Regions from separate parts of the Klebsiella sp. SYXHC3 genome, predicted to be linked through region 2. Evidence: riboswitches for the same ligand, from Rfam matches in the RefSeq annotation. Region 2 holds a riboswitch; each other region holds the start of a gene.
What was found. Region 2 has a riboswitch for thiamine pyrophosphate ahead of thiM (hydroxyethylthiazole kinase). Riboswitches for the same ligand answer to the same signal wherever they lie in the genome.

Region 1: another riboswitch for thiamine pyrophosphate. It lies ahead of tenA (thiaminase II); the one in region 2 lies ahead of thiM (hydroxyethylthiazole kinase).
Region 3: another riboswitch for thiamine pyrophosphate. It lies ahead of thiC (phosphomethylpyrimidine synthase ThiC); the one in region 2 lies ahead of thiM (hydroxyethylthiazole kinase).

What each region holds. Positions count from the first base shown of each region.
Region 1 covers NZ_JBXUNG010000001.1:406,886-416,578, forward strand. Annotated here, with positions in the region: gene AC2CGP_RS02015 (LysR family transcriptional regulator) at 145-1,029, shown strand; gene AC2CGP_RS02020 (RNA polymerase sigma factor) at 1,077-1,625, opposite strand; gene AC2CGP_RS02025 (hypothetical protein) at 1,643-2,065, opposite strand; gene AC2CGP_RS02030 (hypothetical protein) at 2,174-3,127, opposite strand; gene AC2CGP_RS02035 (DUF4056 domain-containing protein) at 3,200-4,306, opposite strand; gene AC2CGP_RS02040 (hypothetical protein) at 4,373-5,326, opposite strand; gene AC2CGP_RS02045 (BamA/TamA family outer membrane protein) at 5,341-6,465, opposite strand; TPP riboswitch at 6,723-6,826, shown strand; gene tenA (thiaminase II) at 6,893-7,588, shown strand; gene AC2CGP_RS02055 (ABC transporter ATP-binding protein) at 7,585-8,310, shown strand; gene AC2CGP_RS02060 (ABC transporter permease) at 8,307-9,047, shown strand; gene AC2CGP_RS02065 (ABC transporter substrate-binding protein) at 9,076-9,693, shown strand, end outside.
Region 2 covers NZ_JBXUNG010000001.1:1,196,632-1,206,324, forward strand. Annotated here, with positions in the region: gene AC2CGP_RS05860 (RbtT/DalT/CsbX family MFS transporter) at 1-1,058, shown strand, start outside; gene fbaB (class I fructose-bisphosphate aldolase) at 1,121-2,173, opposite strand; gene thiD (bifunctional hydroxymethylpyrimidine kinase/phosphomethylpyrimidine kinase) at 2,322-3,122, opposite strand; gene thiM (hydroxyethylthiazole kinase) at 3,119-3,892, opposite strand; TPP riboswitch at 3,927-4,023, opposite strand; gene AC2CGP_RS05880 (DUF1493 family protein) at 4,128-4,457, opposite strand; gene AC2CGP_RS05885 (STM2901 family protein) at 4,451-4,909, opposite strand; gene AC2CGP_RS05890 (lipoprotein precursor-like protein) at 5,219-5,644, shown strand; gene AC2CGP_RS05895 (alkyl/aryl-sulfatase) at 5,926-7,902, shown strand; gene AC2CGP_RS05900 (helix-turn-helix domain-containing protein) at 7,948-8,583, opposite strand; gene AC2CGP_RS05905 (alkyl/aryl-sulfatase) at 8,799-9,693, shown strand, end outside.
Region 3 covers NZ_JBXUNG010000018.1:26,043-35,735, reverse strand. Annotated here, with positions in the region: gene zraR (sigma-54-dependent response regulator transcription factor ZraR) at 1-980, opposite strand, end outside; gene zraS (two-component system sensor histidine kinase ZraS) at 967-2,352, opposite strand; gene zraP (zinc resistance sensor/chaperone ZraP) at 2,612-3,049, shown strand; gene AC2CGP_RS24010 (DUF1481 domain-containing protein) at 3,053-3,745, opposite strand; gene hupA (nucleoid-associated protein HU-alpha) at 3,758-4,030, opposite strand; gene AC2CGP_RS24000 (YjaG family protein) at 4,217-4,807, opposite strand; gene nfi (deoxyribonuclease V) at 4,850-5,521, opposite strand; gene hemE (uroporphyrinogen decarboxylase) at 5,534-6,598, opposite strand; gene nudC (NAD(+) diphosphatase) at 6,639-7,412, opposite strand; gene AC2CGP_RS23980 (Rsd/AlgQ family anti-sigma factor) at 7,503-8,000, shown strand; TPP riboswitch at 8,053-8,177, shown strand; gene thiC (phosphomethylpyrimidine synthase ThiC) at 8,266-9,693, shown strand, end outside.

The DNA.
Region 1 (9,693 bases), 790 kb from region 2:
TGTTTTCTGGCGCTTAGCGCTGGGATGACGCCACTGTAGGCCGCTTTATTGTTGGGAAAAATAGTAAAAGTTATCCTTCACTGTTATTAAATAAGTAATAATCAAAGTGAAATACGATGTTGTCATCGGAGCACATTGGTACAAATGAACTTAAATTTGTTTGAATCTATTAAGATTTTTATCGAGATTATCGAGTCTGGCAGCTTTACGCGCGCCGCCGAGAATCTACAGATCCATCGCCCGGCGGTCACGAAAGCGCTACAGCAGCTTGAGCAGCACTGCGGCGTTCGGCTTCTGCAGCGAACCACCCGACAGATCCACCTCACCCCTGATGGCGAGGCGTTTTATCGTCGTAGTAAACCCCTGCTGGCGCAGGCCGATGATCTTATGGAATCTTTCGCCCCGCAGCGTCCGCTACGTGGTCAACTGCGCATAGATATGCCTATCTCCCTGGCGAAGTTAGTGGTCGTGCCGAATCTCCCCGCCTTTTATCAGCAACATCCGGAGATTGAAATTGTGCTGAGCAGCTCCGACCGGCGGCGGGATATGCTTCGCGAGGGCCTCGATTGCGTCCTGCGCATTGGCGAACTTGAAGACGGTGACTATATCGCACGTCATCTCGGTACCGTCGGTATGAAAACCTGCGCCAGCCCGGCCTATCTGGCGAAATACGGCGTTCCCGCAACCCTTGACGACCTGCGGCATCATCAGGCGATCAACTGGCTGAATAACAGTAATCATCAGACCATGCGCTGGGTGTTTCAAACTGACGCCGGGCAGCAGAACATTTCGCTAGCGGGTAAACTGGTGGTGGATAATTCAGAGACTTACATCGCCGCTGGCCTTGCTGGACTCGGCATTATGCAGGGTCTGGATCTTTTCCTTCACCCCTGGTTGAAAAGCGGCGAGCTGGTTGAAGTCCTGCCGAATAATCCGGTTCCCTCCAGGAAGTTATCGCTTATTTATCCCCATCGTCATGTTTCGCGCAAGGTGCGCGTCTTCGCCGAGTGGCTGGCGACAATGTTATAGAAATACAGATAAAATAAAGCCCGGCGCTATCTGCCGCCGGGCATGAATTAAGGTGCGGTAAGTTCATCGTAGAGCGTTCGCAAACGGCTGCGAAGAAACAGCACCGCTTTGTGTTTACGCGACAGCCACGCCTGCTCGCTAGCGCCGCTCTCTGCCGCCAGCTCCCTGTAGCTATAGCCCTGCAGCTCGGTTTTCTCGAAGGCTTCACGCTGCAGCGGCGGCAGCTCCGCCAGCGCCTCGGTTAAAGCCTCCCACAGCAGTTCTTTAAGATAGGCTTCCTCCGGCGTCTGCGCGACGCCAAACAGCGTTTCCGCCAGCTCATCCTCGGCAAAGCCGCCATCGCCATCTTCATCAGTATCGAATGTTAATGGCAACTCGCGCTTCTTACGCGACCGGTCGGTCATTTCATTACGCGCCGCCCGGAATAACCATGCCGCCACGTTCTCCACCGGTTGCTCGACCTTCATCAGTTGCAGGGTGACTTCCTGCAGGATGTCATCGGCATCGTCACGTACGGCGGTTCTACCGCGAATAAACGCGCTTAAACGCGCACGACAGGCGGCAAGCGCAGACAGCAGCCGTGATTCCCCCGCCATCGCATTGTTTACCTCGTTCACTCGGCATCCGGCGCTTTCGCCGATGGGTTATCGTCAGTCGGTTGCCCACCGCGACGTTCATGCCAGCCGCAACGGCCGCGATGTCCGTGGCGGCCGAAACGTTGGGCAAACTCCTCTCGCTGCTCCGGGGTCATGGTCATCCAGCGTTCATGCATGCGTCGACGCGCCTGCGCCATACCAAACATACCGCGATGAAAACCTAAACCGCCAAACAAGATACGGCACAGCGCCAGTAATCCCAAAGCCTGCCAGAAACCGATGCTTTTCACCCCGAAGATAGCTGGCAGCAATGCGTTCCATAGCGACATCACGACCAGACTCAGCACCACAACAATCACCGCGCCGATAATCAGCGGCCGCGCCATTCTGTGACGTCCAAAACCCTGGTGATGATGCCCGTGTCGTTCAAAATCTCTCATCGTCAATTACCTCATAAAAATGTATGTATCGAGGTAGACGAATCAGCGAAGAAAATATTGCCAATAAAAATGAAAAAAATAGCGCAATCATGAAAACGGGTAAATGACTCAGAAACTCATCGCTAAACCGAGGCCATACCCTTCGGTGTTATTACCGAACATATAGCGGGCCACCAGTCGGGTACGGGTGATAAATACCGGATACTGGCTGCTGTCGAGTTCCAGACCAATGCCGAGCGAACTCAGGCTATCAAAGCCGAGTTCACCGCGCTGGTCGCCAAGATAGATAGTATGAGCGCCTTCCAGCACGTAGCGCACCGGGCTTTTCAGCAGCGTCCAGTCGGCTATCGGCGCGCGTCGACGAAGGTAGATACCCAGATTTTCGGCGCTGGCCTGCCCCTGGACCGCTTCTGATGTGCTACCGAAGGTTTGCAAATTCATCGCGGAATAGCGCGCTTCTATGTCAATATCCTGCGTTTTGGAAAACAGTTCATAATCAAGCATTAACGAACCGCCCAACCCATAAGCGTTCAGTCGCCCACCATCGAGGAAGCGAATATCAACCTCCGTTTTACGTTCGAGCGCCCAGCGACCGAGGCGTGCATCGCTGGCCATGGTGCCCAGCATCATATTGAAGATAGGCCGTAGCACCAGTTTTCCGCCCCATCGGTCCTGATACAATGGAAAGTCCCAGCCGACGCCGCCGGTAGCGGTCAGACTGTTCCATTTGGTGGGAATGGTACGGCTCTGGGCACCATCGCTGACCACAAATTGCGGATCGTAGCGACTGTAACCGAGGGTGCCTTCCAGATAGAGCGGAAAATCCTCACTCAAGGTGGCGCCGCCGCCAAATTGCGTGAGGGTTAGTTCGTTTTTCTCATTCGCGCCGGAGCCAATATTCAGATCGCTGGCGGTAACGTCAGGTACCACGGTGTAACTCATTAAGGTGAGCACCGCGTCCGCGCGCTGCTTTAGCCGACTGCCGTCCAGGGCATAGCTTTCCTGACTAACTAAAAGCACCGTCAGTAGCAGCCAGCACGCACGCGGAACACCAAATACCATAGCCTGATGCTACCTCATCAATAACGGGGGAATTCGTTTGATTGAGTATAGCCAGCAGCGTCCAAACGTTAGTTATTTTTCAATACGCTGCAGCTGAATGGCATCCGCCTGCTGCGCTTTATCAGCGAGCTCCTGGAACTGCTGCGGAGAATAAAAATTATGCGGCGCTGGCAGCGACTGCATATCCTGCCCCGGATGGATTTGCAGTTGACCCAGTTCCGCGAGCGTAAACCCGGCAACTTCCTTTGGCATCGTCAGGCGATACGGCGGCGTGCGTTCAAAAGGAACCGGCGTTGGCAGGCGATTTTCGCTGAGATCGTAATTCCGCTTCAGCACCAGAAATTTATCCGGCACTCGCCGTTTACTGTTCCACCAGTCGCCGTCGACTTCACGGAACATCCTCTCGGTCTCACTTTGCGGCGCGACCAACAGTTTGACCAGCGCCTGTTTTAACGCCGCTTCCATCGCCCGGTTATAAGCATCGACTGAACCCGCTTGCCCTTGCAAAATAACGTTAATCGCCAGACGCGCGCCAAGCAGATTGGAATAGAGGTCCTCCGGCGAAAAGGCGGAAATTTCTTCTGAAAAACCCGGAACCGACTGGAAACCATACCATTGGGCGATCTCATGCCATTGCGCAATTTCGAAGGCCAGATGGCCGGCAAGCCAGGCGGCAATCGTATATCGCTGCGGCATTGAAGCCGGCGGCGTAAAGGCATTTAACTGGACGCGGCGTACGCCCAGTTCCTCGCTATAAAAGATGCGTCCTGGCTGCCCTAGCGTCGGGTAAATTCGGCTGAATAAATAAAAGGTGTAATCAGCGGTATCACGAACATGGGCGATATCAATAAAACCGCCGCGGCGGGTATAAATAAGGCCCTTGTGCTCATCGCTTAAGCCAACCAGATTTTTGACCGCGCCGAGCGCGCTATCGTTGTAATGATGTTCACCTAAGGTATCGAGCGTCAGCACATTACCAATCTGATAAACCGGGATTGGCACGCCAATGGCGCGCACCCGCAGATCGAAACCGAAGGCGCAGCATGGGCGCAGCGATTCCGGCGGCGATAGTTCACCCACTACCGGGCTGACATGGTTAATGGGAATCGTCGGTAATACCGGGTCCTGGGCAAATACCGAAAAAGCAGCCGCCAATAACCACCACAAACTCTTACGCATCAAAAGCGTTCTCCATGACACAAAAACAGCGCGCATCATACTCGCCGATGGCTACACGCCGTTAAGTCAAAAACGGTATTCACCGGCGACAAAGAAACTATTGCGATCGTTAAAGCCAAATTCGGTCAGAACGTTGAAGTTACGCGTGATTTCGTACTGGGCGCCGATCAGCATATTCCATGGTGAAGTGAGTTTCTGTTTGACATCAAACTTGCCGTCGCCGTCTTTATTGACCGCGGCAATCAATGGCTGCAGCTGTGGCGGCATATGCAAATCGGCCAGGTTGCCTTTAAATTCCTGCTGCACATCCTGATACATACTGCCGACCCACACGCTGAGATGCGATGGGCCGGAAATCCCCTGAAGGTTGAAGCGATAGCCAACACGAGGTGACACTGTCACGGCAGAAATACTGCCGTCGAGAATATCGAAATCGGTGCGGGTGTAGTTTGTATCGACGAGGGCAAACCAGTTCTCATAGCCGCCAGCCAGCGTGAACCCGCCTCCCCAGGTGGTACCTTTAAAATCGAGAACAAAATCGATATTTTGCAACTCGCCACTTTGATTAAGGTTATGCACTGCGCCGGCGATGATGCGATCCAGACCGCGGTATTGCGTTGGGTCGGCATCGACCGACACATTCGACACCGACGAACCGCGGGTGTGGCCTAAAATCCCGTAGACATTAAGGAAGGGAAACACCCACATATCGAGACGAAGATTCTCGGTTTTGCTCTTCTCCCGCGTGTGCCCGGCATCGATGGCGAACATGTCGCTGGGGATCGGATGGTTACCCAGCTTCAGTCCGGAAAAGGTGATGCTGTCGACCATAATATCCTGGCGCATATTCATATAGCTGAGATTGACGCCAAACGGCAGCGGGATGGAATAACCGCGGGCGCGGGCTTCGTCTCCCCAGATGGGAAAGTAGCTATCACTGTCGTCACTTTCCGCCGCACAGGCATTCCACACGGCGCCAGAGGTCAACAGCAGCGTCATGACGGTTATTTTCCATCTCATTTTTATTCGTACCTTTACAGTCCGGAACCCACGTTAAAATAGACCGCCTGTTCGTGTTCGCTAAATGCGACATCGACGCCGGTAAATAAACCATACTGACGGGCGACCAGATAACGAAACCCGGAGCCCCACGCCACTTCGGTTTGCTGCCACAGCGACCCCGCCTCATCGCTCGCGCTGCCGATACCGACAAAACCTTGCAGGATCCAGCGCGGCGCAAATTGCCAGGCCAGTTGCGTCTGGGCGACAGCGACATAATCGCCCTGATAGCGAAAACGCGAGATGCCGCGCAGTTCGATGTAAGGCCGGGCCATTGGCGTTAGATGCTTGTCATGATGAGTCAGCGACTGATAATTTGCCGCCAGCGCCAGGGTTAAGGTCGGCGCCAGCGGTAGAAAGTATTTACCATCCAGCGACAACTGATTGTAATGATAGTCGCCGCCGAGAAGAGCGCGGTAAAAACGGTACTCGCCCTGCAGTGATAACCCTTTCTTAGGGTAGAAAAAATTATCAGTGGTGTCATATTCCGCCACCACGCCCAAGGCCGAAGAGGTGCTGTTTTCCCCCAGCACCCGCTGCCACACCTTGTTAATCAGCTGATTGTCCGCGGTTACATCGGTGTGCGCATAGAATTGCGAGGCGCCGAGAAAAACCGGTGAGTCCCCCACGCGGAACAACAGCTTTTGCAGACCGCCAAAGCCTTTGGTATGGGTTTGCACCGCCACATTTTTGTTAAACCCGGCAATGTCACCCGAATAGATATCGAGATTGACATTGGCGTAGCCCGCGCCAACCAGATAACGAATACTGTCATGATTCCAGGTATGACGATGCGCGGCGCCGATGAACCATGTACCATTTTGCGTCCCACCACCGCCGAACCCGGTCAGCGCCGGTGGAATAAAACGATCGCCCTCGCGGGAGCCTTTACCATGCAGAAATAAACCAAACAGACCGCCGCCGTAGCCAATAGCCGGTTCGGTAATCATCACCGGCACCGGCAAAAAACCGTACGGGTTATCCTGCAAATACTGGCTCATATCGAGCATGCCATCTTCAGGGTCGAACAATTGGGCGGCACGAGACGCGCCAGGCGCGAGAGCAAGCATCAGTAAAAGAGTAAGGCCTGCCAGCTTCATGCGGTCTCCAGCACTGACGCATTCATAAGGGAATATTGAGGGAATGAGCTAAAAATATATCGTAAGTCCTTGTTCTTCGCCAACTTACCCTCGCCTTACTTTGCTTATTTTTGGATAAAAAAGCGTGGTTAATCACACAAATTGATAAATGTTATTTATCGTTCTGACGCATGACCATTAGTAAGTGACAGTGTCACCATGTGCGATGGTTTTTAGTTCGCCGCCGTTGTAATCAAAAAGTGAATGACGTATAACATGTCGCAACCGAGGGGTGTCCCGTGAGGGCTGAGATGGCGTAAAAGCCGAACCCTTTGAACCTGATCTGGGTCATGCCAGCGAAGGGACGGGTCGGCATGTTCGCCAGTTTTCAGTTTTGCCTGTTCACACTTCTGCACGCCCGGATCTCCCCCTATTTTCAGGAGGTCCCATGATGATTCCCGCTTTTACCCAAGGTCTTTACGGTCGACTGCGCGAGCAGGCCGGTGGCGAATGGCAACGCTACGTGTCGCACCCTTTCCTCCAGCAATTAGCCGCGGGTACGCTGCCGCAGGCAGCCTTTCGTCATTATTTAACCCAGGATTATCTGTTCCTAATCCATTTCGCCCGCAGCTATGCCCTGCTGGTCAGCAAACTTCGCACGTTGCCGGAGATGCGCGCCGCCGCCGCCTCGATGAATGCCATCCTTGCTGAGCTACCGCTACATGTAGGCTATTGCGAGCAATGGGGGTTGAGTGAAGACGCTATGGCCCTGCAAAGCGAAGCGATGGAAACCATCAACTACACCCGCTACGTACTGGATATCGGCCACTCCGGCGACGCGTTGGATCTACTGGCGGCGCTGCTGCCCTGCGTCGCGGGCTATGCGGAGATCGGGCTTGGTCTGCTGCACAACCCACAAACCAACTTGCACGATAACCCCTACGCGCCGTGGATCCGCAATTACGGCGACGAGAGCTATCTTCACGGCGTCAACGCGGCGATCGACCTGCTGGAAACGCTCTGGCAACAGCGCGGCGCGGAATCCCGGTTAGCCGGACTGAGCGACATATTCACTACCGCTACCCGGCTGGAAGGTAATTTCTGGCAGATGGGACTGAACGCCGCCGGGCAGGACCAGGGGTGATGGCGCCAGGTATTCACATTCGCGATTTATGTCTGCGCTTTGGCACCCGGACCCTCTTTCGCGATCTCTCCTTTGATATTGCCGCCGGGCAATGGGTATCGCTGCTGGGGGCCAGCGGCGCGGGCAAAACCAGCCTGTTGCGTACTATCGCCGGGCTGGCGGCGCCAACCCGCGGAACCGTCGTCGCCAGCGATGGCCTTCCTGTTACCACGCGATTGGCGTGGATGGGGCAAAAAGATCTGCTCTATCCGTGGCTTAACGTGCGGGAAAATGTCGCCCTCGGCGCCAGGCTGCGCGGTGAAAAGGCCGATAACGCGCGGGTAAACGAGCTTCTTGAGCTGGTCGGGCTCGCCTCCTGCGCTGATGAACGCCCGGCCGCGCTGTCCGGTGGGATGCGCCAGCGCGCGGCGTTGGCACGCACCCTCTATGAGGATCGCCCCATTGTGCTGATGGATGAACCGTTTTCCGCCCTCGATACGCTTACCCGAACGCGGATACAGACCCTTGCCGCGCGCTTGCTCACCGGGCGTACCGTAGTGCTCATTACCCACGACCCGATGGAAGCCTGCCGCCTCAGCCATCGGCTGCTGGTGCTTTCGCCGACGGGCAGGATTGATGATAGTCATCATTTAAGCGGAATCCCGCCTCGCGCCCCGGATGATCCCGCGCTGCTGGCAAGCCAGGCGCAGCTGCTGCAGCAATTGATGAGGGCGAACGGATGAGGGGCAAGTTACTGCGCGGGTGCAGCGTATTTTGTGGCCTACTGTTGCTCTGGCAGCTGGCGAGCTACAGCGGCATTCCCACTTTTTTGTTGCCTTCTCCTGCGGCGGTCGCTGAAGCGCTGTGGAATAACCGTAGCTATCTGGCCAGCCATACCCTTGTCACCCTGAGCGAAATTCTCAGCGGAATGGCGCTCGGCGTCGCGCTCGGTATGGTGCTGGCGCTTTGTATGACCATGTCGCCGCGATTACAGCGGTGGGTAATGCCGCTGGTACTGACCAGCCAGGCCATTCCGGTCTTCGCCCTCGCGCCGCTACTGGTGCTGTGGTTTGGTTTTGGTATGAGCGCCAAGGTTATGATGGCGGTGCTGGTTATCTTCTTCCCCGTTACCTCGGCTTTCTTTGACGGTCTGCAACGGGTCAATCGCGACTATCTCGATCTGGCTCGTACCATGGGCGCCTCCTTTGGTGCTCAATTGCGCCATGTCCGACTCATGGCGGCGCTACCCGCGCTCGGTTCCGGCCTGCGGATGGCCGCCGCCGTCGCCCCCATTGGCGCGATTATTGGCGAATGGGTCGGCTCCGCCGAGGGGCTTGGCTACGTAATGCTGAATGCCAATGCTCGCCTGCAAACCGATATCTGCTTCGCCGCATTGTTTATTTTAGTGCTGCTGACCATCGCGCTGTGGTTGGCGGTAGACGCCTTTTTGCACCGGCTGATCAATTGGTCGCCGGAATAACTTATCAAGAGACAAATAAGGAAGAGATATGCGTATACCTCTGTTGGCCAGCCTCACTCTGCTGGTCTGCGGCCAGGCATCGGCAAATGAAAAGTTGACCCTGGTGCTGGACTGGTACATCAACCCGGATCATGCGCCCATTATGGTGGCGGAACAGATTGGCGCCTTTCGGGATGCCGGACTGGATGTCAATATCATTCCCCCTTCCGATCCGGCGCTCCCTCCGCGTCTGGTTGCCGCACGCCAGGCGGATTTAGCGATCACCTATCAACCACAGGTCCACTTCTTCGCCGATGAAGGGCTGCCGCTGGTTCGCGTCGGTACTTTGATCCACTCACCGTTGAATACCGTGATTGCGCTGGATCCGCGCATCAAATCTCCGGCCGATCTACAAGGGAAAAAAGTGGGATATTCGGTGAGCGGTATTGAACAGGCGACGCTGGCCACCATGGCGCAGCACGCCAACATCGCCCCTGACAGCATCAAACTAATCAACGTTAATTTCCAGCTTACCAGCGCACTGCTGGCCGGTCAGGTCGATGCCGTTATCGGCGGTTATCGCAATATCGAAGCGCTGGAACTCAAACTGCAGGGCAAAAAACCGGTGGTCATGAATGTGGAAGACTATGGCGTGCCCGCTTACGAC
Region 2 (9,693 bases):
CCCCGCGTAAAACCATGTTTATCGGTTTCGTGCTGTGGTGCGTGTTCCACGTCCTGTTCCTCGTCTTCGGCCTCGGTCGCGCCAACTACGCCTTAATCCTGCTGTTTTACGGCATCCGCGGCCTGGCCTATCCGCTGTTCCTCTATTCGTTTATCGTCGCCATTATCCATAACGTCCGCAGCGACAGCTCCAGCTCGGCCCTGGGCTGGTTCTGGGCGGTCTACTCCGTCGGCATCGGCGTGTTCGGCAGCTATATTCCGAGCTTCACCATTCCGCACATTGGCGAGATGGGCACCCTGTGGCTGGCGCTGGCGTTCTGCGTCACCGGCGGGCTGATTGCCCTGACGGCGCTGCGCAACACCGAAACCCCGCGCCATATGCAGAACCTCACCACCCGCGAGAAGTTCTCCGAGCTGGGGCGCGCGGTGACCCTTATCTACACCAACCGCAGCATTATGCTCTCCAGCATCGTGCGCATTATCAACACCCTGTCGCTGTTCGGCTTCGCGGTGGTCATGCCAATGATGTTCGTCGATGAGCTTGGCTTCACCACTTCCGAATGGCTGCAGGTGTGGGCGGCGTTCTTCTTCACCACCATCTTCTCCAACGTCTTCTGGGGGATTGTGGCGGAGAAACTGGGCTGGATGAAAGTGGTGCGCTGGTTCGGCTGCATCGGCATGGCGCTGTCGAGTCTGGCGTTTTACTACCTGCCGCAGCACTTCGGCCATAACTTCGCCATGGCGCTGGTGCCGGCAATTGCGCTGGGGATTTTTGTCGCGGCGTTCGTGCCGATGGCGGCGGTGTTCCCGGCGCTGGAGCCAGAGCATAAAGGGGCGGCGATTTCGGTCTACAACCTGTCGGCCGGGCTGTCGAACTTCCTCGCACCGGCGATTGCGGTGGTGCTGCTGCCGCACTTCAGCACCATCGGCGTGGTGGTGGCCTATACCGCGCTCTATCTGCTGGCGTTTTGTCTGTGCCCGTTTATTCGCGTTGAGCAGCCCGGTTTTGCTACCAGCGAAGCGGCTGAACCGCTGAACGTCAGCACAGTAAAATCATAAAAAACCCCGGAGACCGGGGTAAGTAAAATAGTCAATCCGGGCCTCGTGCCCGGATTTTTGCCTTACGCGATGGTGACTTTGCCATCCAGATAGACATCCTGCACCGCATTGATCAGCTTCACGCCTTCGCTCATCGATTTCTTAAAGGCTTTACGACCGAGGATCAGCCCCATGCCGCCGGCGCGTTTATTAATCACCGCCGTGCGCACCGCATCGGCAAGATCGGTTTCGCCGCCCGCCGCCCCGCCGGAGTTAATCAACCCGGCGCGGCCCATGTAGCAGTTCGCCAGTTGATAGCGCACCAGATCGATCGGGTTATCGCTGGTCAGCTTGCTGTAGACGCGATCGTCGGTATAACCAAAGTTCACCGCTTTATAGCCGCCGTTATTCTCGGCCATTTTCTGCTTCACGATATCAGCGCCAATGGTGGCGGCCAGATGGTTGGCCTGGCCGGTCAGGTCAGCGGAAACGTGGTAATCGACGCCATCTTTTTTGAATGCCGGGTTGCGCAGATAGGCCCACAGCACGGTGACCAGGCCGAGCTCGTGCGCGCGTTCAAAGGCGGCGGATATCTCTTCAATCTGCCGACGCGACTGTTCGGAGCCGAAATAGATCGTCGCGCCAACCGCAACCGCGCCCATGTTGAACGCCTGTTCGACGCTGGCGTACAGGGTCTGGTCATACTCGGTCGGGTAGCTCAACGTTTCGTTATGGTTGAGCTTAACGAGGAATGGAATGCGGTGCGCGTAGCGGCGCGATACCGAGGCCAGTACGCCATAGGTAGAAGCCACGCAGTTACAGCCGGCTTCGATGGCGAGTTCCACGATATTCTTCGGATCGAAGTAGAGCGGGTTGGCGGCGAACGACGCGCCCGCCGAGTGCTCTACGCCCTGGTCGACCGGCAGAATGGACAGGTATCCCGTTCCCGCCAGACGCCCGGTGTTGTAGAGGGTCTGCATATTACGCAGCACCGCAGGCGGGCGGTTGTTATCCACCATCACCCGGTCGACGTAATCCGCTCCCGGTAAATAGAGTTGATCGGCTGGAATAGTCATACAACGGTGCTGTAAAAGGCTGTCGGCATCTTTGCCAAGCAACTGCGTAATATCAGTCATAGCTATCTCCCGTAAGTGCTGGCCGCAGCCAGCATGTTTTATCCCAACCCAAAAATTTTGGGCAGGTTAAGCCTGGTACCGAGTTAGCATATTTTCCAGCCGGGAGCGCGTTTTTTCAGTAGATTCTGCTGTCTCGTTTCACTGCCATTTACCACCAGGCGTGGAAATGATGTACCGGGCCGATACCGTGCCCCACTTCCAGCGAATCGGCCTGCGCCAGCGCCGCCGACAGCCAGCCCTTCGCTTCGGCGACCGTTTGTCCCCAATCGGCATAGCGCGGACGCAGCGCCGCCAGCGCGGCAGATAACGTACAGCCGGTACCGTGGGTATTTTTGGTCTGCACGCGCGGCGCGGTAAAGCGCTGTTCGCCTTCGCGGGTAAACAGCCAGTCCGGGCTTTCGGCGTCGTCCAGATGTCCGCCCTTCATTAATACCGCCCCGCAGCCTAGCGCCAACAGCGCCCTGCCCTGTTCCAGCATCTCGCGCTCGCTTTGCGCATGCGGCGCATCGAGCAGCGCCGCGGCCTCCGGCAAATTCGGGGTGATCAGTGAAACGTGCGGCAGCAGGCGCTGGCGCAGCGTCGCAATGGCGGAAGGGGATAACAGCGGATCGCCGCTTTTCGCCAGCATTACGGTATCCAGCACCACGTTGGCAATTTGATAGCGGGCAAGACGTTCCGCCACCGCTTCAACGATATCGGTTTCCGCCAGCATGCCGATTTTCGTAGTATCGATTCGCACGTCGCTAAACACCGAATCCAGCTGCGCCGCCACGAAGTCCGGCTCAATGCGGTATACCGACTGCACGCCGCGGGTATTCTGCGCCACCAGCGCGGTGATCACCGAGCAGCCGTAAGCGCCGAGTGCGGAGAATGTTTTGAGGTCGGCCTGGATCCCGGCGCCGCCGCTGGGATCGGTGCCGGCGATGGTTAAGGCGTTAATCCGCTTCATGCCGCCACCTCCGCGTATAACGCGTCGAGGAATGCCGGGATAAAACTGCCGGGGCCGCCGTGTCGCGCCGCTTCACCTCCCGCCATTTTCATCAGGCCGCAGGCGGCTGCCACGTTTTGCAGCCGATCGCCGGGCATCGCGGCGCTTGCCGCCACAACCGCGGATAACGCGCAGCCGGTCCCCACCACCCGCGTCATCAGGACATTACCGCCGCTCACGGCAAGCGTGCGCTCACCGTCGCTGATGTAATCCACCTCGCCCGTCACCGCGACCACGGTATTGAGCTTGCGCGCCAGCACCTGGGCTGCGGGTAACGCCGCAGCTACGCTATCGGTCGTGTCCACGCCGCGCCCGCCGCCGCTGCTCCCCGCCAGCGCCATGATTTCCGAGGCGTTACCGCGAATCGCCGCAGGCCGCAGTTCCAGTAATTCGCGACAAAAATCGGTACGCAGCGTCAGCGCGCCGACGGCAACCGGATCCAGCGTCCAGGGTTTTCCCGCCTGGCGGGCGCTCTGCGCCGCCGCTCGCATCGCATTGGCGCGCTCAGTGGTTAAGGTCCCGACATTAATCAATAGCGCATCGGCAATGGCGGCAAACTGCGCGGCTTCCGTAGGATCAATCACCATCGCCGGCGAGGCGCCAATAGCCAGCAGGACGTTAGCGGTGAAAGTCTGGACCACATCGTTGGTCATACAGTGAACAAGCGGCGAAGAGGTGCGGAAAAGCTGCTGCAGGTGCGCGATATGCGCCGGATTTAGCGGTTGATGCATGGTTTGCTCCCGCCAGATGAGGAAGCAGCGCAGACCATGCGGTCTCTGACTTCCCTACGCTGGCATTATCCAGATCAGGTGGTACGGGTATTTCTCAGCCTTCACAAAGAAGGGCACCCCGAGTCATTTGGTACAAAATGGCGACTAACGTTCCGTTAATCTTTAATCAGGATAGTAATGCCAGCGATAAGTCTTGTAAACGGTAAAAGCGGTAGATCTACTGGCGATATGTCCCTTAATCGTACAACCATCTCCCGGCTTTGGCAGACTGGATAAACATATCAATGGTGAACTCTGGAACATCTACTGGTTCAGGCTTTTTAAATGGATTCCATGAAAAATTGACTTCGGGATAGTACGTTTCAAGATGGAAATTCGACATGTCGACGTTGAACTCTTTTTCATAGTCTTCAACCAACTCTTCAACGTCATCTTGATCTAACTGGACATCAAAATGAATACTCGAGTCTGCCGTGTATGTAGCGTATTTCTTGTTCCTGAGGATATAGGTCCCACTACGAATAGTGAACAACTTGATGACGCGTTTTTCGATATCTTCTACCATAGCTTATCGTTGCCCCGCGCGATGGTATTGTATTCAATGATCGTGTTGTAAATGATCTGCGATACATCAGCCACAATGATCACTTCACCAATGAGGGGAATAGTCCGTCCCACCCACGTTCCAATTTTCCTCACCATCCTCCTTTTTGCAGTCCATGGAGTATAACCGCCAATCCATGTAGGCATTTTTAACCCAAATGGGAACATTCTATTGCCAAATACTCGTCTGGCACCTTTCGATAGTCTGGATGTTCCAGGAATTGCCGTTCCGGGTTTAGCCCGTGTCGCCTGATCATTTATACCCGCATACAGTGCATATACAGAGGCAACATCTTTGATACCAAATTGATCAGCAGTATTGAAGACAAAGACCATGAAAAATAGTTCTGAGGCGGTAAGGTTTGAACGCCCCGCAAAAAAGTATGTTCCATTTATTTCCTCAACAGTATCCACTTCATAATCCCTTATGATCCTTGTAGAAAGCGCCATCATAATGGCTGATTTGCATACCGTCATTACGCGTCGTTGTATCATCCTTGTACGTTTGCCACAGAGACGCCACTTTTTCCTGCGCCATGTAAGCGATTACACAAAATTTTAGCTATCCGTGCGGCGGTTGATTTAGATCACAATTCACTTAATAACCATAAGACATAGTTACTACGCGTTACTAACTAAGCGAACACAGTAACCGCAGTAGTCGCCGCTGCCGTTAGTTTGCATAACATGTTAAAAATAATTTCGACACTAAGGTCGTTAATGATGAAAGTGAAACACGTTTCTATGCTGCTGCTGGCACTCAGCGCAGCCATCGCGATTGGTTGCAGTTCACCAGCGCAGCGTATGGCCGAGTGCGAAGCACAGGGGATCAGTAAAGATGCCTGTTATATTGCGGAACAAAACAAACAGGCTACGGTGAATGCCGCAGCGGAGAAACAGGCGCTGGAAAATGCACAGGCTTTATATCCCGTGCAGAAAGCGCAATCCAGCAAAAAAGTGAAGATCTTCAATGGTATGAAGCTGGTCACAAACTCAACCGGGCTGACAGTTGATGGCAAACCCGCGGCCTTAGACGAAAGCAATGCTGACGCGAAAACCTATTCTCAGGGTTTATACGTTTTTATTGTCTACCAATCAGGAAAAATTGCCGTCATGCAGGACGGTAAATTTTTAGGCTACGCCAAATAGCGCCGCTTCATTGTTAATTTAAAAGCGGCCTAAGGGCCGCTTTTTCCCTTCTCCGCAGTAGCCGACACGTCAAACGCCGAGCTAAATAAGCGACATTAATCCCATTGGATAAATCTCATTTTACCTACGAGAGTGTGGTTTTTTAATTAATGTATTTTTTTTGTAACCACAAACTTGCTCAATGTAAACAATAGGTTATAGTTCAAGAAAGCGTTACAAGCTGTAACACCACGTCAGATCGGAATTAACGAGTGAATCGCCATTAAGGTAAGAGGATTCCAATGAAATTGACCCCCATAGTAAAAGGATTGGCCATTGCTGGCTTGCTGTCATCGATCAGCTTGTCAGCATGGGCGGAAGTCGCCGCAAAAGAAGCGACCGCTGCCACTAAACAAGCCAACGACGCTCTCTATAACCAACTCCCCTTCTCAGATAACACCGATTTCACCAACGCCCATAAAGGGTTTATTGCCGCCCTGCCCACCGAGATCATTAAAGGAGAACAAGGTAACGTAGTATGGGATCCGCAACAGTACTCTTTCATCAAAGAAGGTGAAAAAGCCCCGGATACCGTCAACCCGAGCCTGTGGCGGCAGTCGCAGCTGATTAACATCAGCGGCCTGTTTGAGGTGACCGACGGCGTCTACCAGATCCGCAATCTGGATCTTTCCAACATGACCATCATCGAAGGTAAAGAAGGCATTACCGTCGTGGATCCGCTGGTGTCGGCAGAAACCGCTAAAGTGGGCATGGATCTGTATTACAAAAACCGCGGTAAGAAACCGGTCGTCGCCGTTATCTATACCCACAGCCACGTTGACCACTACGGCGGGGTGCGCGGCGTAGTAGATGAAGCGGATGTGAAATCCGGGAAAGTGAAAATTTACGCGCCGTCCGGCTTTATGGAAGCGGCGGTGGCTGAAAACATTATGGCCGGTAACGTCATGAGCCGCCGCGCCAGCTACATGTACGGCAACCTGCTGAAACCATCGGCCACCGGACAGGTCGGCGCCGGTCTGGGCACCACCACCTCGGCGGGTACCGTTACCCTGATTGCCCCAACTAATATCATTGAAAAAGACGGTCAGAAAGAAGTTATTGACGGTCTGACCTATGACTTTATGCTGGCGCCAGGTTCAGAAGCGCCATCGGAAATGCTGTGGTTCATCGAAGAGAAAAAACTGATTGAATCCGCGGAAGACGTAACACACACCCTGCACAACACCTATTCGCTGCGCGGCGCGAAAATCCGCGAACCGCTGCCGTGGTCGAAGTACATCAACGAAGCGATTGTACGCTGGGGCGACAAGGCTGAGATTATTATGGCTCAGCACCACTGGCCGACCTGGGGCAACGAAAACGTGGTCAACCTGCTTAAGAGCCAGCGTGACCTGTACCGTTACATTAACGACCAGACCCTGCGTATGGCTAACGAAGGGCTGACTCGCGATGAAATTGCCGCTAAATTCAAACTGCCGGATAGCCTTGCCAACACCTGGGCTAACCGCGGTTACTACGGCTCTGTTAGCCACGACGTGAAAGCCACCTACGTGCTGTATCTCGGCTGGTTCGACGGCAACCCGGCCACCCTCGACGAACTGCCGCCGGAAGAAGCGGCGAAGAAATTCGTCGATTACATGGGCGGCGCCGATGCCATCATGAAGAAAGCGAAAGAGGATTACGACCAGGGTAACTATCGTTGGGTAGCTCAGGTGGTCAGTAAAATCGTCTTCGCCGATCCGAAAAACCAGGATGCGCGTAATCTGGAAGCAGATGCCCTTGAACAGTTAGGCTATCAGGCGGAATCCGGCCCGTGGCGTAACTTCTACCTCACCGGCGCGCAGGAGTTGCGTAACGGCGTGGTGAAAGGACCAACCCCGAACACCGCCAGCCCGGATACCGTACGCGCGATGACACCAGAAATGTTCTTCGACTATCTGGCGGTGCACATCAACGGCGAGAAAGCGGGTAACGCGAAATCGGTCTTTAATATCGATCTCGGCAGCGACGGCGGCAAGTATAAGCTGGAGCTGGAAAACGGCGTACTGAACCATACCGCTAATGCGGAAGCGAAAGATGCCGATACCACTATCGCCCTCAACCGCGCCACCCTGAATAAGATCATCCTCAAAGAGGAGACGCTGAAGCAGGCCGTTGATAACGGCGATGCGAAAATCACCGGTAACGCCGATAAGCTCAATGAAATGCTGGGCTATATGGACAAGTTCGAATTCTGGTTCGACATCGTTACGCCATAATGTCCTGCTCCCGCGGCGCCCGGTCGCGGGAGTTTTCCCTCTCTGCTAGTAGGCTTCCGGCAATGGTCGGTCGATAGAAACCAGTTTGCCGCGCTTCATCGTGATATAGCCCCCGGCTTTCAGATCCGCCAGCACCCGAAAAACATGCGTGCGCGACAGATTAGTACGCTTAATAATAAACAGCGCCAGGCCTTCGTTTTCCCCCTGATGGGTACTCTGGCGATAAAGATAACGAAACAGCATCGGCCTGATGGTCTGATAGCTGGTCATCTGTCGGCGTTCGTTATGAAGATCGATAGTAAAGATCGACATATAGGTCAGAATGGTCGCCAGCTCCTGCACGCGTTCAGGGCCGCCGTGTAAAAAGATTTGGTCAAAGACATCATAAGTGACGTTAACCAGCTTCACCGCTGCGCTACCGATATATTCAAACTTCGCCAGCGGGCAGTACCTTTCCATAAGCCCTATCGGCATATACTCAATGGAATTACCAATATGAAGGCCACTATCCGGCATTAATATTGACAGCGAACCTTCAGTGCAAAAATAAATATATCCTGGCTGAATTGCTAATTTTTTATTAGCCGCAACCGTCAGGGCTTCCCCTTGCGCAATTATTTGCGGAAAAAAGGCATCAATGTTGAGTTGCTGATAATAGCTATGGATATCCTGAAAATTCACGCTATGCCCCTTGCTGCGCAGTCTGCTGTGGTATCGAGTATAGCAGCGAAGTGATAGCAGATTCGAGGGTGATTATTTCTTTGATAATGACCAGTCCCATATGGGACTATCAACGCAAAGTATTCGCTTTAAAATGGCCAGTAATTAGTCCGCATTTGAATTATCCGCTGATATTAAACATTGATAGCGGAACAAATAATCTAAGAGGCCATGCAATGAAATTAAATCAGATCGCTAAACATCTGGCTCTGGCCGGTGTTTTAACTTCGCTGTCGCTTTCCGCCTTCGCTGCCGCCCAGCAGCAGGACGCCACCCCGGCAACTCAGCAGGCAAATAACGCGCTGTACAACAAACTGCCGTTTGCCGATAAAACTGATTTCGATAACGCGCATAAAGGTTTTATCGCCGCGCTGCCGCAGACCATGATTAAAGGCGAGCAAGGCAACGTTATCTGGAACCCGGCAAAATATGACTTCGTCAAAGAAGGTGAAAAAGCCCCGGATACCGTTAACCCGAGCCTGTGGCGCCAGTCACAGCTGATTAATATCGGCGGCCTGTTTAAAGTCACCGACGGTGTTTATCAGATCCGTAATCTCGATCTCTCCAACATGACCATCATCGAAGGCGAGAAAGGGATCACCGTTATCGACCCGCTGCTGAGCGCCGAGCCGGCGAAAGAAGCGATGGATCTCTACTACGCCAACCGCGGTAAAAAGCCGGTTGTCGCCGTCCTGTTCACCCACAGCCATGTTGACCACTACGGCGGCATCCGCGGCGTGGTTGATGAAGCCGACGTGAAGGCTGGCAAAGTAAAAATCTACGCCCCGGCCGGATTCATGGAAGAAGCGGTTTCCGAGAACATTATGGCCGGTACCGCGATGAGTCGTCGCGCCAGCTATATGTACGGCAACCTGCTGAAGCCTGACGCCAAAGGCCAGGTCGGCGCTGGTCTTGGCACCACCACCTCTGCGGGTACCGTGACGCTGCTCCAGCCGACCAACTACATCACTAAAACCGGCCAGCAGGAAGTGATTGATGGCCTGACCTACGACTTCATGATGGCACCAGGTTCCGAAGCACCGTCGGAAATGCTGTGGTATGTCAAAGAGA
Region 3 (9,693 bases), on a different contig from region 2:
AGAAAGTGCTGCGCCAGTTGCGGAATATCTTCACGCCGCTGACGCAGCGGCGGCATATCAATAGTTACGACATTCAGGCGGTAATAGAGATCCTGGCGAAAACGCCCGGCGCTCACCTCCTCCGCCAGATTACGATGGGTGGCGGCGATTAGCCGCACATCGACAGAAAGCGTCTGATTACTGCCCACGCGCTGCACTTCGCGTTCCTGAATCGCCCGCAGCAGACGCACCTGCATCAGCGGCGAAATATCGCCAATTTCATCAAGGAACAGCGTGCCGCCATCCGCCTCGACAAAACGCCCTTCCCGCCGCCGTTCCGCGCCGGTAAAAGCCCCTTTTTCATGGCCGAACAGCTCGGATTCCAGCAGCGACTCATTGAGCGCTGCGCAGTTTAGCGTCACCAGCGGCTTGTCGCGGCGCTCGCTGCAGGCGTGAATGGCGCGCGCCACCAGTTCTTTACCGGTCCCCGATTCGCCGCAGATCAGCACCGTCGCGTCCGAGGGCGCCACCAGCGTAATATTGTTGATAAGCGCCTGCATTGCCGGGCTTTCGCCAATCATGCCCCATTGCGAATCCGTCGCGGCGCTGAAATCGCCCTCGCTCTGCCGGGTGTGCGCCAGCGCCTGAACCAGCGTCTGCTGTAGGGTGTCAAAATCCAGCGGCTTGACCAGATAATCCAGCGCGCCGGACTTAATAGCCTCAACCGCCGTGCCGACGCTGGAGAATGCCGTCATGATTAATACCGGAATCGCCGGGTTATAGGCTTTGATCTCTTTTAATGTCGCGATACCGTCCATCTCCGCCATGCGGATATCGCATAGCACCAGGTCGAAGACCTGCTGATGGATCTGCTCCAGCGCCTGCAGGCCGTTGTGGGCTAACGCCACTTGATAGCCCCAGCCACGCAGTAGCGCCTGCAGAATCGTGCAGTGGCTGACGTCATCATCGACAACCAGAATCTGTACTTTATCGCTGCTCATCTTCCCTCCGTTGAGCATCTACTGGTAGCCAAAGCGTAAATATCGCTCCGGCTCCCGGCTGACTTTCAGCGCGGATTGTCCCGCCATGTTGTTCGATAATATTCTGTACTACCGCCAGCCCCAGCCCTGTGCCGTCCGCCTTGGTGGTGAAATAAGGAGTGAAGATGGCCTGCAGCTCTTCATCGCTCATCCCCTTACCGCTATCCTTGACGACAATTTTCACACGTTGCCGATCGGCTTCGCTTGCCGATACGTGAATGACGCCGTCGCGGCCAATAGCCTGCATCGCATTCAGATACAGATTCAACAGCACCTGGTTCAGACGGTCGGGGTCGGCTTTAATCGAGGTTAATTCAGGGCGCGGAGTAAATTGCAGTTCGATCCCGCGACTCTGCGCATCCTGGCTTACCAGCTGCAATGAGTGATGGATAAGCGCGTTAATATCGACCGGCTGGTAGTTTAAATGGGCAGGGCGAACCAGCTCCAGCAGTTCGCTGACGACCCGGTTCAGGCGGTCGGCCTCTTTCGCCATCACCAGCGCTAACTCCTGCGCCTCGCCGCCCGGCGGCGTACGCTCGGCAAAATACTTTGCCAGTCCTTTAATCGAAGAGAGCGGGTTGCGGATCTCATGCGCGACGCCAGCCGCCAGATGCCCAAGGGCCATCAGTTTTTCTTTGCGGGCCATCGCCTCCTGCAGCTGTTGGCGTGAACGACGGTAGCGGCGGAACCAGAACTGAGCGAGGATCGTCGCGACGATGACCAGCGCCGCGGCCACCAGCATGATCATCATGTTACGCAAGCCGCGAGCCTGCGCCGCATCCAGCTCGCGGCTATCAAAGGCGATAAAAATCACCTGTGGAACATTAGGCTGAGCCAGCGCGCTGTTGCAGCGCTTCATCATTCCCATATGGTGACCACGAGCAGGGTTGAGCGGGCGGAACTGGCGATAAATCTCCAGCGCCGGTTGCGGCTCGGCAAGCCGACGCCAGCGCTCCTGTTCGCCCACCTTGAGTTCACGCATTTGCGCAGGACTGTACAGCGCGGTATCCACCTGTTGCGGGTCGCTGTGGGCGATAATCTTACCGTTTTCATCGGTCACCGCGAACCACAGCACTCCGGGCTGCCATGCCATCTCCTCCAGCAACGCCTGCAGCTGCGCGTGATGCATTCGCATCCCCATGCCGACACGCGTGCCGGACTCCAGGGCGCGGATCAGCACACTCCCCTTTTCTTCGATGTTTTGCCGGGCGGCGGCGGTCTCCCGACCATAATCGCGGACGATCATCGCGGAAAACAGAAGAACTAACAGGACGACCGTGCCGGTCAGTAACCAGCTCAGGGCGTCCCGGAAGCATGAAGTAATGCGCAGCATGGGCGGGTCCTTATCGTGTCCTTATTCGCTATCGAAGGATCCATCAGCAGAAATCATGCCATTTTTCCATACCGTGAAACCTGTCCTCAGACATATCGTCGGTGATTTAGCGAGTAAAAATGACTCGCTGTCGCCAGACGCAACGGGTCATTTTTACTCGCCAGAGTCACGTGTGCCGCGGACCAGCCGGTATTGACGCGCTTTTTCAGGCTGGCATGGAAGATGCAACACAGAGGGAAACCACACAGGAGATCACGCTATGAAACGGAAACCGACTTTATCCCTCATCTTCGCGGCGCTTGCCGCTCTGACCTTTGGCAGTCACGCGGCCTGGGCCGGACATCACTGGGGCTACAATAACGGGATGGGCGCGCAGGGTTACAGCCAGCTCACCCAGGAACAGCAAGCGACCGTGCAGAAGCTACATGACAATTACTATGCGCAAACCAGCGCCCTGCGCCAGCAGTTACAGTCCAAACGCTACGAGTACAATGCGCTGCTTACTGCGCCAAAACCAGAAAGCGGAAAAATTGAGGCCGTGGCGAAGGAAATGGAAACATTAAGCCAGCAGCTGGATCAGCAGCGGGTAAAATTTGATATCGCCCTTGCGGAAGCAGGCGTTCCTCGCGGCGCGGGTATGGGTTACGGCGGCTGCCGCGGTAATGGCGGTGGTCATATGGGCATGAACCACTGGTAAAACTCAGAACGATTTTTCGTTCGGCTGCCAGGTACAGAAGTTTTCGTTAGCCACCAGCAGCAGCTGAGCGCCTTCCGGTGCTTCCAGCCACGCCACGCTCACTTCTACGGAGGAGTGATTCTGGCGGCGTTCAATATGCGCTAATGCCCGCTCATCAAGGTCAGGCTTCACGGTCTGGCCTTCACAGGTAGTCACGGTACGATCGGCATGCCAGCGCCCCTGGCGTAAAACTACCCGTCCCTGACGCAATGCATCGCTGGTTTCACGGATTTGCTGTGCGCGGTAGCGGTACAGCGCAACCTGGTCGCTGGAAAGCTGCTGCTTCTGCCCGTCGACTTCCCGCTGCATAAAGCTCAGCTCGCCCTGGGCGTCAAAGCGGGCGCGAATATGTTCCGGCGGTTTACCGTATACGTTGAGCTCAATAAGCGTTAGTTGGCCATCCTGCCAGCGGTACTCGCTGGTTGAGGTGTCGCCGCGGTTCCACGGACTAAAGGCGGCAAGCAGGTGCACTTCATCGCCGGCATCTTTGCGCCAGATACGCATCGCGCCCTGGTTGTCGGCGTAGCCGCTGGCGGTGAAAGGAGGAAGAGAAGAATCGTGGCTGCAGGCAGTGAGCAATAGCGCACCTGCCAGCGTCAGCGTGCGACGCCAGTTAGACAAAAGGGGCTTAAAAGCCCCTTCGTTAAAACTGGACACTGCCACGCGGTCTTACTTGACTGCGTCTTTCAGCGCTTTGCCAGAAACAAATGCTGGCACGTTAGCTGCAGCGATTTTGATTTCTTTACCGGTCTGCGGGTTGCGGCCAGTACGCTCAGCACGGTGGTTCACTTTGAAGGTACCGAAACCAACCAGTTGAACAGCATCACCTTCTTTCAGAGACTCGGTAATTGCAGCCAGGGTGGATTCCAGGGCAGCTTTTGCCTGTGCTTTAGACAGGTCAGCTTTGTCCGCAATTACATCAATCAGTTGAGTCTTGTTCATAAGTTATCCTTACAATGTGTTTATCGCTTGCTAAGCATCGAGTGCGACGGAAATGCCAGAAAAGCACTCTCCTGCATACACGCACCGATAGCCACTTTTTTTCGCCCCCCAAATGTAGACCAGACAGGGGGCGGAATGGAAGTCTTCAGACGCTACAATTCAGGCGGTAAATCACGTTTTGTGGTCTCATTGCTGAAAATTTATACCAATATTGCTCTCGCCGGCCTCTCGCAGGTCTGCACGCAGCCCTTTAATCAGTTCAATATCGCGTTCTTCGCAGTCGGCCAACAGGCGGAAAATCTCCCACTGAATGTCCCATTCTTGTTCAACCGCCGGGTTGGCTCTGAGCTCTTCATCGGTCATTTCGCGACCTTCCTGAGTCATTTCCAGCATCGCGACGGTAGTAATGGAAGTCTTACTGACCTCGATAGCATGTTCCAGCGTTTCACCGCTCAGGCGTGAGTGGATTAATTCGCTCAGCGCGACGCAGGCATCGATAGCCGGATAGACGCCGTACATGTCGTAGTCATCCGCGGACGGAATCGCTTCTTCCAGCTTTTCCAGCTGACTATCGAAATTCACCTTCGCATCTTTTACCGTCAGCGTTTCCCAGATCAGGTCAAGGATACGACGATATAACTGGCCGTCGCCGAACTCGGTTTGCTTGCAGAACATGGCGTAGTTGGGGTACATACGCTCGCACAGGCAGGCCATAAAGGTGACGTGCTGCCAGCTCTCCAGTTTCTCCAGGCGCAGGTGAATCGGGTTTTGTAACATGATGAATTCTCGAAGTCAGAAATTAGGCGCAGTGTACCTGAATCAGCCGTGATTTGCTTGCCAACGCACAAAGGAAGGCCGACGGGATGCCACGGCATCGGCCCAGCGCGTCGGCTCGGGTAGACGATAGCCCTGCATACAACGTTCCACCCACATTAACGCGCTATCGATACCCACGCGGTGGCCGGTACTGATAAACAGCGGGTTGCAGCGTGCTTTGCTGCGCCAGACCCAGGCCAGCTGATCGCCTTTGTCGATTAATGGCGCCAGCGCGCCGGGCTCGGCGCCAAGCGGTTCAAACTTGCCGCATAAACGTTTTTTCGCTACGCCAATCGTTGGCACATCAACCATCAGGCCAAAATGGCTGGCGACGCCAAGCCGCCGGGGATGTGAAATACCGTGCCCGTCGACGAACAACAGATCGGGCTTTTGCGATAGCTGTTGCCACGCCGCCAGCAGCGCGGGGGTCTCGCGAAAGGAGAGGAAGCCGGGGATGTACGGCATCGTGGTGGCGACGCGCGCCACCTGGTACTCCACCAGCTCAAGCCCCGGATAAGTTAGCAGCACCATCGCAGCCCGGGTAATTTCCCCCTCCTGCTCAAACCCCACATCGGCGCCGCCGATCAGCACCGGCGGGTCGCGATCCAATCGGTCCGCACGTTCTACCGACGCGGCTAAAGATTGCTGTTGGGTCCGTAGCGCAGCTAAATCCATCATGCTTATCTCCTATTGGTGATATTGCGCGGAGAGACGATGCACCGCCTCAACAAAGACTCCTGCATGCTGTGGGTCGACGTCCTGATGGATGCCGTGGCCAAGGTTAAAGACATGGCCTTCGCCCTGGCCGAAGCCGGCGAGAATGTTCGCCACTTCGTCTTCAATGCGGGCGGCAGGGGCATAAAGCATCGACGGGTCCATATTGCCCTGCAGCGCCACTTTGTGGCCTACGCGACGGCGAGCATCGGCAATATCGGTGGTCCAGTCGAGACCCAGCGCATCGCAGCCGGTCTCCGCCATCGCTTCCAGCCATTGTCCGCCGCCTTTGGTGAACAGCGTTACCGGTACGCGACGGCCTTCGTTTTCCCGCAGCAGGCCATCGACGATTTTATGCATGTAGTAGAGCGAGAACTGCTGATAGTCGCGGCCGGTCAACACGCCACCCCAGGTGTCGAAAATCATCACCGACTGCGCGCCCGCTTTGATCTGCGCGTTCAGATACAGGGTGACGCTTTTCGCCAGCTTATCCAGCAGCGCGTGCAGCGCCTGCGGTTCGGCGTACATCATCTTTTTGATGACGGTAAAGGCTTTGCTGCTGCCGCCTTCGACCATATAGGTCGCCAGCGTCCACGGGCTGCCGGAAAAACCAATCAGCGGTACTTCGCCTTTCAGTTCACGGCGAATGGTGCGCACGGCGTTCATCACGTAGCCTAATTCTTGTTCCGGGTCCGGCACCGGCAGTTTGTCGACGTCGGCTTTGCATTTCACCGGCGAGGTGAAGCGCGGGCCTTCGCCAGCTTCAAAGTATAGCCCCAGCCCCATCGCATCCGGAATCGTCAGGATGTCCGAAAAGAGGATCGCCGCATCCAGCGGGTAACGGCGCAGCGGCTGTAGCGTTACTTCGCAGGCCAGCTCGGCATTTTTACACAGCGACATGAAATCGCCCGCTTGCGCGCGGGTGGCTTTGTATTCCGGGAGATAGCGGCCCGCCTGGCGCATCATCCACACCGGGGTGACATCAACCGGCTGGCGCAGCAGCGCACGCAGGTAACGATCGTTTTTCAGTTCGGTCATTTTTACATTCCTTTAGCGTTGATGCGCCCAGTGTAACATGTCACTCGTACTCTGCCCGACACATCGCCACCGTATCTTCGATCAGGCGTCGCGCCACCGTGCCCGGCGGCGGCAGTAGCGGCAAATCGTCATAGCGATACCACTCTGCGCTCAGCAGCTCTTTCTTATCCACGACAATATCGCCGCTATCGTATTCAGCCATAAAGGCGGTCATCAATGATTGCGGGAAGGGCCACGGTTGGGAGGTCACATAGCGCAGGTTTTTCACCTTAATGCCGCTCTCTTCCATCACTTCGCGGGCGACCGCCTGCTCAAGGGTTTCACCCACTTCGACAAACCCGGCCAACACCGTATGGACACCATTACGATGGCGGGTATGCTGCGCCAGCAGAATTGAATCGTCGCGACGAATGGCGACGATAATGCAGGGGGCAATTTGCGGATAATAGCGCTCGCGGCAGTGGCCGCACAGCATCGCCCACTCGGTTTTACTGACATGCATCGGGTGGCCGCAGTAGCCGCAGAATTTATGCGATCGATAAAACTCGGCCAACTGGATCCCGCGCCCTGCTAACTGGAAAAGCCCAGGATCCTGATCCAATACCTGGCGCAGCGATCCCATATCACGGCGACGATCCTGACGCACCAGCCACACCGCTTCGCCTTGCCACTCGCCGAGATGTAGCGCGCGTTCACCGACAAGATCAAAATTTACCGCTTCGCCATGTGGTAATTCCCCTGCGGGAAGCCATAATTTTTGTTCGTGACTGACGATCCACCAGCCGCGATCTAATTTTTCAATAATACGATCCATATCTATTGCGCTACCTTCGTTTTACTGGCACTTTTAACATTATATTTACATTTGCTGAGCAACGTTATTTTTAATCTTGCGGAGTCAATCATGTTAAACCAGCTGGAAAACCTGACGGAACGTGTTGGAGGCAATAACAAACTGGTCGATCGCTGGCTGCTTGTGCGTAAGCATTTGCTCGTGGCTTACTACAACCTGGTTGGCCTGAAACCCGGCAAAGAGTCCTTTATGCGGCTTAATGAAAAGGCGCTGGATGACTTTTGCCAAAGCCTGGTGGATTACCTCTCATCCGGTCATTTTAATATTTATGAACGTATTATCGGAGAAATGGAAGGGAGTACCCCTCTTTTAGCCGCTACCAAAATCTACCCGCAGCTGGAAGCCAATACCCAGCAGATGATGGACTACTACGATACCTGCCTCGAAAACGCCATCGATCATGATAACTATCTCGAATTTCAGCAGGCGCTGTCAGATATCGGCGAATCGCTGGAGGCGCGCTTCGCGCTTGAGGACAAGCTGCTGGCGCTGGTCGTCGCTCACGATCAGAAAGACAACGTTGGCGACAATATCGCGCCGACCGCTTGAGTTGTGAACCGTTAACGAGTAATTTACATACATTATCCCTCTGCGGAGGGATTTCATCTTGTCGGAGTGCCTATTTTCCACGCGAACGCTGAAGTGGAAAAGGCTGAGACCGTTTATTCGGGATCCGCGGAACCTGATCAGGCTAATACCTGCGAAGGGAACAAGAGTAAACTGCTGGTCGCACCTGCCCGTTCCGGGCTGGTCGCATCTGTTACTCCATCCGTCGTCTGACAAGCCATCTCCTTTTTTGTAACTGGAATGCGCTATGTCTACTACCAAACTGACCCGCCGGGAACAACGCGAACACGCGCAGCGATTCATTGATACGCTGGAAGGTACCGCTTTTCCTAATTCTCGCCGCATCTACATTCAAGGCTCACAGGCTGATATCCGTGTCCCGATGCGTGAAATTCAGCTCAGCCCGACGCTCATCGGCGGTGATAACGATAACCCCCAGTACGAAGCCAACGAACCGATACCGGTGTACGACACCTCCGGGCCATACGGCGACCCGGAGATCAACATCGATGTCCGCCAGGGGCTGGCAAAACTACGCCAACCGTGGATCGACGCGCGTAACGACTGCGCGCCGCTCAACGAACGCAGCTCGGCTTACACTAAAGCGCGGCTGGCCGACGATGGCCTTGATGAACTGCGCTTCGGCGGCCTGCTGACGCCTAAACGCGCCGTCGCTGGCAAATGCGTGACGCAACTACACTATGCCCGCCAGGGGATTGTCACCCCGGAGATGGAATTCATCGCCATTCGCGAAAACATGGGCCGCGAGCGTATCCGCAGCGAGGTGCTGCGCCAGCAGCATGCCGGAGAAAGCTTTGGCGCCCGCCTGCCGGACAACATTACCGCCGAGTTCGTCCGCGATGAAGTCGCTGCCGGGCGAGCCATCATCCCGGCCAATATCAACCACCCGGAATCCGAGCCGATGATTATCGGCCGCAACTTCCTGGTGAAAGTGAATGCCAATATCGGCAACTCGGCGGTGACCTCTTCCATTGAAGAAGAGGTCGAGAAGCTGGTCTGGTCAACCCGCTGGGGCGCCGACACGGTAATGGACCTCTCCACCGGCCGCTATATCCACGAGACCCGCGAATGGATCCTGCGCAACAGCCCGGTGCCGATTGGTACCGTCCCGATTTACCAGGCGCTGGAGAAGGTCAACGGCATTGCCGAGAACCTGACCTGGGAAGCCTTCCGCGATACCCTGCTGGAACAGGCCGAACAGGGCGTCGACTACTTCACGATTCACGCCGGGGTGCTGCTGCGTTACGTGCCGATGACCGCGAAGCGGCTGACCGGGATCGTCTCGCGCGGCGGTTCGATCATGGCCAAGTGGTGCCTGTCGCATCATCAGGAAAACTTCCTCTACCAGCACTTCCGCGAAATCTGTGAAATCTGCGCCGCCTATGACGTGTCGCTGTCCCTCGGCGATGGTCTGCGCCCCGGCTCGATTCAGGATGCCAACGACGAGGCTCAGTTCGCCGAGCTGTATACGCTGGGCGAGCTGACTAAAATCGCCTGGGAGTATGACGTTCAGGTGATGATTGAAGGCCCCGGCCACGTGCCGATGCAGATGATTCGCCGCAATATGACCGAAGAGCTGGACCACTGCCACGAAGCGCCGTTCTACACGCTGGGGCCGCTCACCACCGACATCGCGCCGGGCTATGATCATTTC